Rhizobium lentis: one gene and its partners. The protein of the gene in region 1 interacts with the protein of each later gene in a pairwise test. Links are inferred from orthologs where the notes say so. Each region holds a gene or a part of one and is shown in the gene's direction. Other genes may lie near its edges.

Region 1 (3,019 bases):
GCGCGCTGACGAAGCCGCGGGCTCTCGCGCCGATGCCAAAGCCGGGACCGAGGACGAAAGTCTGCAACCGCTTGTCGGAGAGCCACTCAGCAAGGTCCGCCTCGTCGTCGACTGCATGCAGCATGACGGCTGTGAGATGCGCGGCATTGGCAGCCATCGCTGCCCCGGAGGCGGCGATCGTGACCAGGCCGGCGCCTGCTTTCAGACCGGAGATCGCTGACATGCGCGCAGCCCCCGTCTTGTCGGCGTCGCCCGAGAAAACGACCAGATGGCCTCGCTTGTATTTGTGGGTTTCCAGCTGCTCGGCCGGCAGCGCGCCCTTCCAGGCGTCAGGTGTATTCTCAGCGATGGCACCGCCCGCCTCGGCCCGGATGATCCGAGCAGGAATGCCGATATCGAAAACCTCCAGCTCGCCGCAAAGCTCCCTGCCCGGCATCAGGAGATGGCCAGGCTTGCGCGTCATGAAGGTGATGGTGTTACGAGCACGAAAGGCGGCGCCCAGCACCTTACCGGTGCGGCCATCGAGGCCGGAGGGCAGGTCGATGGCCAGTACGGGCAAATCGGCCTCGGTGACGCGGTTGATCAAGCGTCCGACTTCCACGGGCACCGCGCGGGCCAGCCCAGCGCCGAACAGGCCATCAATGACAACGTCGCCGCTCTCGGGACGGTAGACCTCGAGCCCCTGTCCCTCAAGAGCGCAACCGGACCGAGCGCGCGCCGCATCCCCTTTCAGCCGAGCCGGATCCCCCAAATGAAACAACACCGTCTTCGCCCCACTCTGCTGCAGATGCCTTGCCGCAACATAGGCGTCGCCGCCATTGTTGCCGGGTCCGCAGAACACAACAAAACGCAGCGCGCCGGGATGACGTCGCAGAGCGGCAGCCGCGGCCGCGGCCCCCGCCCTTTCCATGAGGTCGAAGGAACAGATCCCCGACGCGGCTGCGGCCGCATCGACCGCCGCCATTTCGGAAGGTGTGAGAAGGAGGTTGGACAGGTTCTCGCTCATCAGCCTATTCAATTCAAAAAACGCTCAAAAAACAACCACCTGAAATCTTACTGCAAAGACTGCATTTTATGCATCTGCTTAGATTTTAGGCTGCCCAGAAGACATTTTGAGATTCGCGATAGGAGCGGATTTTTTCAGCTTCTGGGGCAATTTTAGGCGTCAGGCGATGTTATTTCACCTCTCCAGCCGCAAATCCGGTTCGGATTTTCCCGCAGGGGCGCCGATTTTGACGAAATCTGTGTCTTTTTTCACCGGGATGGATTTCAAACTGGCACGATATCTGCATCATATCCGCGAGCGGGAACATCCCTGCCATATCAGGAGAAGCGGAGAGACATTTTCTCATGAAAAAGATCGAAGCGATCATTAAGCCTTTCAAGCTGGACGAAGTGAAGGAAGCCCTTCAGGAAGTCGGCCTGCAGGGTATTACAGTCACGGAAGCCAAGGGCTTCGGTCGTCAAAAAGGCCACACGGAACTCTACCGCGGAGCCGAATATGTCGTCGATTTCCTGCCGAAGGTGAAAGTCGAGGTGGTGCTGGCCGACGAGAACGCGGAGGCCGTCATCGATGCGATCCGCAAGGCGGCGCAGACGGGCCGCATCGGCGACGGCAAGATCTTCGTCTCAAATGTCGAAGAGGTTATCCGCATCCGTACCGGCGAGACCGGCATCGATGCCATCTGACCACTTTGCCAAGCGTGCAAAGTCCGATACCGTCACCGCGCCAACCTATTGTTATCACAAATTGGAGGAAGGTATTTAATGGCGACCGCAAGCGAAATTTTGAAGCAGATCCAGGAAAACGACGTCAAGTTCGTCGATCTGCGCTTCACCGACCCGAAGGGCAAGCTGCAGCACGTCACGATGGACGTTGCCAGCGTCGACGAGGACATGTTCGCTGACGGCGTGATGTTCGACGGCTCTTCGATCGGCGGTTGGAAGGCCATCAACGAGTCCGACATGGTGCTGATGCCTGACACCGAAACGGTGCACATGGACCCGTTCTTCGCTCAGTCGACCATGGTTATCGTCTGCGACATCCTCGATCCGGTCTCCGGCGAGGCCTATAACCGCGATCCGCGCGGCACCGCAAAAAAGGCCGAAGCCTATCTCAAGGCCTCCGGCATCGGCGACACTGTCTTCGTCGGTCCGGAAGCGGAATTCTTCGTCTTCGACGACGTCAAGTACAAGGCCGATCCCTACAATACCGGCTTCAAGCTTGATTCGACCGAACTGCCGTCGAACGACGATACCGATTACGAAACCGGCAACCTCGGCCATCGTCCGCGGGTCAAGGGTGGTTATTTCCCGGTTCCCCCGGTCGACAGCGCCCAGGACATGCGATCGGAAATGCTGACGGTGCTGTCCGAGATGGGCGTCGTCGTCGAAAAGCATCACCATGAAGTTGCCGCCGCTCAGCACGAACTCGGTATCAAGTTCGATACGCTGGTGCGCAACGCCGACAAGATGCAGATCTATAAATATGTCGTGCACCAGGTGGCGAACGCCTACGGCAAGACGGCAACCTTCATGCCGAAACCGATCTTCGGCGACAACGGCTCGGGCATGCACGTGCATCAGTCGATCTGGAAGGGCGGCAAGCCGACTTTCGCCGGCGACGAATATGCCGGCCTTTCCGAAACCTGCCTGTTCTATATTGGCGGCATCATCAAGCACGCCAAGGCGATCAATGCCTTCACCAACCCGTCGACGAATTCCTACAAGCGTCTTGTGCCGGGTTATGAAGCGCCGGTGCTGCTCGCCTATTCGGCCCGCAACCGTTCGGCCTCCTGCCGCATTCCGTTCGGCTCAAACCCGAAGGCAAAGCGCGTCGAAGTCCGTTTCCCGGATCCGACCGCCAACCCCTACCTCGCTTTTGCGGCCATGCTGATGGCAGGCCTCGACGGCATCAAGAACAAGATCCATCCGGGTAAGGCGATGGACAAGGATCTGTACGATCTGCCGCCGAAGGAACTGAAGAAGATCCCGACCGTCTGCGGCTCGTTGCGCGAAG
Region 2 (3,647 bases), 1.9 Mb from region 1 along the record:
GTTCGCGAAACCGAGCGCCTGTCGCTCATCTGCTCGATGCTCGACACGATGCGGCGCGCCGACAAGGATCGCAATGCCCGCGGCTGGACGTCACCGATCGGCCTGCTGAAAATCACCCGCTCCTGCGCTATGATCTCTGAACTCGCAACGTCGATCGCCAAAGCAGGTTATGGCGAATGCGACAGGGCAACGCTCGAGGAGATTCTGCGCGAGACCCGGCAGGTGCTGTATTCGCTGCATGCGCACGTCGCAGGCTGAGGCTTTTCGGCAAGACCGCCGCTGGCGACAAAGCGTCCCGCATTGCAGCATGGCAACACCATTTCGCCAAATTTAAAGGTTCTTGCAGTATGAAGCCCCGTGTCAATCGCCGGGCAATGAGGTTATAGCGCATGCAGATGAAACGTGAGGCAAGCCCCGATCCGGCAGCCCGGCATGAACAGGAAACCGCTCCTGTGAGCGCGATGCGCGACCTCGATTTCTCCGATATCCTTGACGTCGAGCTTCTGCAGAAGCAGTGCGACGCCGTTGTCGAGGCCAACCGGACCCGGCCCGACATCATGCGCGCCGATCTTCTGGCGGCGCTGAAAAGGGCGAGCACCGAAGGCCGGCAGAGGGCGCGCGCGGCCCTGGCCGCCGACGGCAGCGGGCTCAAATGCGCCTATCGGATTTCCTGGCTTCAGGACCAGATCATCACCGTCCTCCACAATTTCGCCACGACGCATATCTTTCCGCAGCAGAAGGACAAATTCGCGGTCACCGCCGTCGGCGGTTACGGCCGCGACACGCTGGCGCCCGGCTCGGATATCGACCTGCTCTTTCTCTTCCTGCCGAGGCCGGCGGACGAGACGCACAAGGCGGTCGAATTCATGCTCTATATGCTCTGGGACATGGGTTTCAAGGTCGGCCATGCCACCCGGACGGTGGAGGAATGCATCGCGCTGTCCAAGTCCGACATGACGATCCGCACCGCCATCCTGGAGATGCGCTATATTTGCGGCCTGCAGCGGCTGGAAACCGAGCTCGAAGCCCGTTTCGACAAGGAGATCGTCACCGGCACCGGCCCCGAATTCATCGCCGCCAAGCTGGCCGAACGCGATGAGCGCCACCGCAAGGCGGGCGACACGCGTTACCTCGTCGAACCGAACGTCAAGGAAGGCAAGGGCGGGCTTCGCGACCTGCACACGCTGTTCTGGATCTCCAAATATTATTATCACGTGCGCGACCAGGCGGAGCTGGTCAAGCTCGGCGTCTTGTCGAAGCACGAATATCGACTGCTGCAGAAAGCCGACGATTTTCTCTGGGCGGTGCGTTGCCATATGCATTTCCTGACCGGCAAGGCCGAGGAACGGCTGTCCTTCGATATCCAGCGCGAGATCGCCGAAGCCTTCGGCTACCATACCCGCCCCGGCCTTTCGGCGGTCGAGCGCTTCATGAAGCACTACTTCCTCGTCGCCAAGGATGTCGGCGATCTTACCCGCATCCTCTGCGCTGCACTCGAAGATCAGCAGGCCAAATCGATCCCGGGCCTGACCGGCGTCATCAGCCGCTTCACCCATCGCACGCGCAAGATTGCCGGCAGCGTCGAATTCGTCGAAGACCGCGGCCGCATCGCACTCGCCGACGCCGAGGTCTTCAAACGCGATCCCGTCAGCATCATCCGGCTCTTCCACGTCGCCGACATCAACGGGCTGGAATTCCATCCGGACGCACTGAAACGCGTCACCCGCTCGCTTGCCCTGATCGATAATACGCTCAGGGAAAACGACGAGGCAAACCGCCTGTTCATGTCGATCCTGACGTCGAAGCGCGATCCGGCGCTCATCCTGCGGCGCATGAACGAGGCCGGCGTGCTCGGCCGTTTCATTCCCGAATTCGGCAAAATCGTCGCGATGATGCAGTTCAACATGTATCACCACTATACCGTCGACGAGCATCTGATCCGCACCGTCGACGTCCTCTCCGAAATCGACAAGTCACGCGCGGAGGACCTGCATCCGCTCGCCAACAAGTTGATTTCGGGGATCGAGGAGCGCGAGGCGCTCTATGTCGCCGTTCTCCTCCATGACATCGCCAAGGGCCGCCAGGAGGATCATTCGATCGCCGGTGCCCGTGTCGCCCGCAAGCTCTGCGCCCGCTTCGGCCTGTCGCAGAAGCAGACGGAACTCGTCGTCTGGCTGATCGAGGAACATCTGACCATGTCGATGGTGGCGCAGACCCGCGACCTCACCGACCGTAAGACGATCATCGACTTCGCCGACCGCGTGCAGTCGCTCGACCGGCTGAAGATGCTGTTGATCCTGACGATCTGCGATATTCGCGCCGTCGGCCCCGGCGTATGGAACGGCTGGAAGGGCCAGCTGCTGCGCACGCTCTATTACGAAACCGAACTGCTTCTGGCCGGCGGCTTTTCAGAGGTCTCGCGCAAGGAGCGGGCCAATGCTGCCGCCGAGGCACTGCGCGCTGCGCTCGCCGACTGGAGCCAGAAGGACCGCAATACCTATACCAAGCTGCACTACCAGCCCTATCTGCTCTCCGTCCCGCTGGAGGACCAGATCCGCCACGCCCATTTCATCCGCCAGGCCGACAAGTCGGGCCAGGCGCTCGCCACCATGGTGCGCACCGACAGTTTCCACGCCATCACCGAAATCACTGTGCTGTCGCCCGACCATCCGCGCCTGCTTGCCGTCATTGCCGGCGCCTGTGCCGCGGCCGGCGCCAACATCGTCGACGCGCAGATCTTCACGACGTCGGACGGACGGGCGCTCGACACAATCCATGTCAGCCGCGAATTTGCCGACGATGCCGACGAATTGCGCCGCGCCGCCACGATCGGTCGGATGATCGAAGATGTGCTGTCCGGCCGCAAGCGCCTGCCCGAGGTCATTGCCACGCGCACGCGCAACCGCAAGAAGAGCAAGGCCTTCGTCATTCCGCCGTCGATCAACATCACCAACAGCCTGTCGAATAAGTTCACCGTCATCGAGGTCGAATGCCTCGACCGGCCGGGATTGCTGTCGGAAATGACAGCGGTGCTCTCCGATCTGTCGCTCGACATCCAGTCGGCGCGCATCACCACGTTCGGCGAAAAGGTGATCGACACCTTCTACGTCACCGACCTTGTCGGCCAGAAGATATCGGGCGACAGCAAGCGCGCCAACATCACCGCCCGGATGAAGGCCGTGATGGCCGAGGAGGAGGACGAACTGCGCGAACGCATGCCTTCCGGCATTATCGCGCCGGCCGCCACCCGGATATCGCCCCCCGCAGAAAAGAAAGCCGATTCTCCCACATGAGCCCGCACGCATGAGCCTCGTCAAGAAATTCGCGACCGTCGGAGGCGCCACCCTCGGCAGCCGCATCTTCGGTTTCGCCCGCGAAACACTGATGGCGGCGGCGCTCGGCACCGGGCCGATGGCCGACGTCTTCTACGCCGCCTTCCGCTTCCCGAACCTCTTCCGCCGGCTGTTTGCCGAAGGCGCTTTCAACGCCGCCTTCGTGCCGCTCTTTGCCAAGGAGATCGAGGCGAACGGCACCGACGGCGCCAAGCGCTTTTCGGAAGAGGTCTTCGGCGTCCTGTTTTCGGTGCTGCTCCTCATCACCATCGTGATGGAGCTTGCCATGCCGCTCTTGGTGCGCTTCATCATCGC
Region 3 (3,153 bases), 150 kb from region 1 along the record:
AGATAATCATTTGATTTGCAAGGATCTCGCAGCGCCTTTCCGAATCGGACCTGTTTCCGTGCGGAACCGCGTTGTGCTGGCGCCGATGTCCGGCGTTACCGACATGCCCTTCCGGGAGCTCGCTTGGCGCTTCGGCGCCGGACTCGTCGTCACCGAAATGGTGGCGAGCCGCGAGCTGGTCAACGACACCGCCGAATCCTGGTCGCGCCTGAGGGCTGCCGGCTTCCGGCCGCATATGGTGCAGCTCGCCGGGCGCGAGGCGTATTGGATGGCAGAAGCGGCGAAGATCGCTGCCGATCATGGCGCCGATATCATCGACATCAACATGGGCTGTCCGGCTAAGAAGGTGATCGGCGGTTATTCCGGCTCGGCGCTGATGCGCGATCCCGATCACGCGCTCGGCCTCATCGAGGCGACGGTCAACGCCGTCGACATTCCGGTGACGCTGAAGATGCGCCTCGGCTGGGACGAGAATTCGATCAATGCGCCCGATATCGCGCGTCGCGCCGAGGCGGCTGGAATCCAGCTCGTGACCATTCATGGACGCACCCGCATGCAATTTTATGAAGGCCGCGCCGATTGGCATGCTATCCGCGCCGTCCGCGACGTGATCTCGATCCCGCTGATCGCCAATGGCGATGTCGAAACGGCCGACGACGCGCAGGAAATCTTGCGCCGCTCCGGCGCCGATGCCGTCATGATCGGCAGGGGCTGCCAGGGCAGGCCGTGGCATGCCGGCGTGCTTGCCGGAGCCGCGGAGCCGCGACGCGAAGAGATCGCCGATATCGCCGTCGAACACTACCGGATGATGCTCGATTTCTATGGCGAGGCGGTGGCGATCCGCCATGCCCGCAAGCATCTCGGCTGGTATCTCGAGCGTTTTGCCCCCGCGCTTTCCGGCAAAGACAAGGCTGACATCATGACCTCGCGCGATCCGCGCGACGTTGTCGCCCGCCTTTGCGATGCGCTTGATGCAGCTGTTGTCGACAGCCGGGAGGCGGCATGACGAAGGATACGACATCTCCGCCTGATCATCTTGGCGGAACCGTCGCCATGGCCGTGCTGAACGCCATCCAGAACCCCGTCGTCATGGTCGACGAATCCGGCTTCATCGCCTTCGCCAATTGGGAGGCAGAGGCCTTCTTCGGCGCCAGCGCCTCGCATCTGGCGCGTTACCGGATCTCGACCTTCATTCCTTTCGGCAGCCCGCTGCTGGCCCTGATCGATCAGGTGCGCGAGCGCAAGGCGCCGGTCAACGAATACCGCGTCGACTTGAGCTCGCCGCGCCTCGGCCAGGACAAGCTCGTCGATCTCTATGTCGCCCCCGTGCTCAGCGAGCCCGGCGCCGTCGTCATCGTTTTTCAGGAACGTTCGATGGCCGACAAGATCGATCGGCAGCTGACGCACCGCGCCGCCGCCCGCTCGGTCACCGGTCTCGCTTCCATGCTGGCGCACGAGATCAAGAACCCGCTCTCCGGCATCCGCGGCGCTGCCCAGTTGCTGGAACAGTCGGTGATCGACGACGACCGGGCGCTGACCCGGCTAATTTGCGACGAGACCGACCGCATCGTCTCGCTGGTCGATCGAATGGAAGTCTTTTCCGACGAACGCCCCGTCGACCGCATGCCGGTCAACATCCATTCCGTGCTCGATCACGTGAAGGCCGTCGCCAAGGCGGGCTTTGCCCGCAACCTCCGCATCACCGAGAGTTACGACCCATCGCTGCCGGCGGTCTATGCCAATCGCGACCAGCTCGTCCAGGTCTTCCTCAACCTGGTGAAGAACGCCGCCGAAGCGGTCGGGGACCGGCCGGACGGCGAGATCATGCTGACGACCGCCTATCGCCCCGGCATCCGTCTCTCGGTTGCCGGCACGCGTGAAAAGATCTCGCTGCCGCTGGAATTCTGCGTTCACGACAATGGCCCCGGCGTTCCCGCCGACCTGTTGCCGCATCTCTTCGATCCCTTCATCACCACCAAAACGAACGGCAGCGGCCTCGGCCTGGCGCTGGTCGCCAAGATTATCGGCGATCATGGCGGCATCATCGAATGCGACAGCCAGAACAGCCGCACGACATTCCGCGTTCTCATGCCGGCGTCGAAGGACGCCTCGCTTGAGGATGCTTCTTCCGTAAGCTCGACAGGACCTTCTCGATGACAGCCACGATCCTCGTTGCAGATGATGATGCGGCCATCCGCACCGTGCTCAACCAGGCTTTGAGCCGCGCCGGTTACGACGTTCGTATCACCTCCAATGCCGCAACCCTCTGGCGCTGGATTTCGGCGGGGGAGGGCGATCTGGTCGTGACCGACGTGGTGATGCCGGACGAGAACGCCTTCGACCTCTTGCCGCGGATCAAGAAGGCGCGTCCCGATCTGCCCGTCCTCGTCATGAGCGCGCAGAACACCTTCATGACCGCCATCAAGGCGTCGGAGAAGGGCGCCTACGACTATCTGCCGAAGCCCTTCGACCTGACCGAGCTGATCGGCATCATCGGCCGGGCGCTGGCTGAGCCGAAGCGCAAGCCTGCCAAGCTCGAAGAGGACATGCAGGACGGCATGCCGCTCGTTGGCCGCTCGGCCGCGATGCAGGAAATCTACCGTGTGCTCGCCCGCCTGATGCAGACGGATCTGACGCTGATGATTACTGGCGAATCCGGCACCGGCAAGGAGCTCGTCGCCCGGGCGCTGCATGATTACGGCAAGCGCCGCAACGGCCCCTTCGTCGCGATCAACATGGCGGCGATCCCGCGCGACCTGATCGAGTCGGAACTTTTCGGCCATGAAAAGGGCGCTTTCACCGGCGCGCAGACCCGCTCGACCGGCCGCTTCGAGCAGGCCGAAGGCGGCACGCTCTTCCTCGACGAGATCGGCGACATGCCGATGGATGCCCAGACCCGGCTTCTGCGCGTGTTGCAGCAGGGCGAATACACGACCGTCGGCGGCCGTACGCCGATCCGCACCGATGTTCGCATCGTCGCCGCCACCAACAAGGATCTGAAGCAGGCGATCAACCAGGGCCTCTTCCGTGAGGATCTCTATTATCGGCTTAACGTCGTTCCGCTGCGCCTGCCGCCGCTGCGCGACCGCGCGGAGGATATTCCCGATCTCGTTCGCCACTTCATCCAGCAGGCCGAAAAGGAAGGCCTCGGCT

Evidence for each region.
Region 2: the proteins of J0663_RS19920 (region 1) and J0663_RS10710 interact in binary tests that used the Escherichia coli proteins (3 or more experiments, as listed by UniProt). The link is inferred for Rhizobium lentis from one-to-one orthologs.
Region 3: the proteins of J0663_RS19920 (region 1) and J0663_RS19135 interact in binary tests that used the Escherichia coli proteins (3 or more experiments, as listed by UniProt). The link is inferred for Rhizobium lentis from one-to-one orthologs.

What each region holds. Positions count from the first base shown.
Region 1 is NZ_CP071454.1:4,077,916-4,080,934, reverse strand. Bases 155-3,019 are described here. They hold J0663_RS19920 (P-II family nitrogen regulator), read left to right. Parts: upstream 155-1,350; coding sequence 1,351-1,689; downstream 1,690-3,019. Other genes in these bases: glnA (type I glutamate--ammonia ligase), read left to right, coding at 1,768-3,019; J0663_RS19925 (NAD(P)H-hydrate dehydratase), read right to left, coding at 155-1,006. Also shown: more of J0663_RS19925, read right to left, coding at 1-154. UniProt on the Escherichia coli protein: P-II indirectly controls the transcription of the glutamine synthetase gene (glnA). P-II prevents NR-II-catalyzed conversion of NR-I to NR-I-phosphate, the transcriptional activator of GlnA. When P-II is uridylylated to P-II-UMP, these events are reversed.
Region 2 is NZ_CP071454.1:2,223,783-2,227,429, reverse strand. The notes cover bases 1-3,493. They hold J0663_RS10710 ([protein-PII] uridylyltransferase), read left to right. Parts: upstream 1-389; coding sequence 390-3,293; downstream 3,294-3,493. Other genes in these bases: murJ (murein biosynthesis integral membrane protein MurJ), read left to right, coding at 3,304-3,493; J0663_RS10715 (hypothetical protein), read left to right, coding at 1-258. In the rest of the region: more of murJ, read left to right, coding at 3,494-3,647.
Region 3 is NZ_CP071454.1:3,930,328-3,933,480, forward strand. Bases 81-3,079 are described here. They hold J0663_RS19135 (two-component system sensor histidine kinase NtrB), read left to right. Parts: upstream 81-1,002; coding sequence 1,003-2,157; downstream 2,158-3,079. Other genes in these bases: dusB (tRNA dihydrouridine synthase DusB), read left to right, coding at 81-1,006; ntrC (nitrogen regulation protein NR(I)), read left to right, coding at 2,154-3,079. Outside these bases: more of dusB, read left to right, coding at 1-80; more of ntrC, read left to right, coding at 3,080-3,153.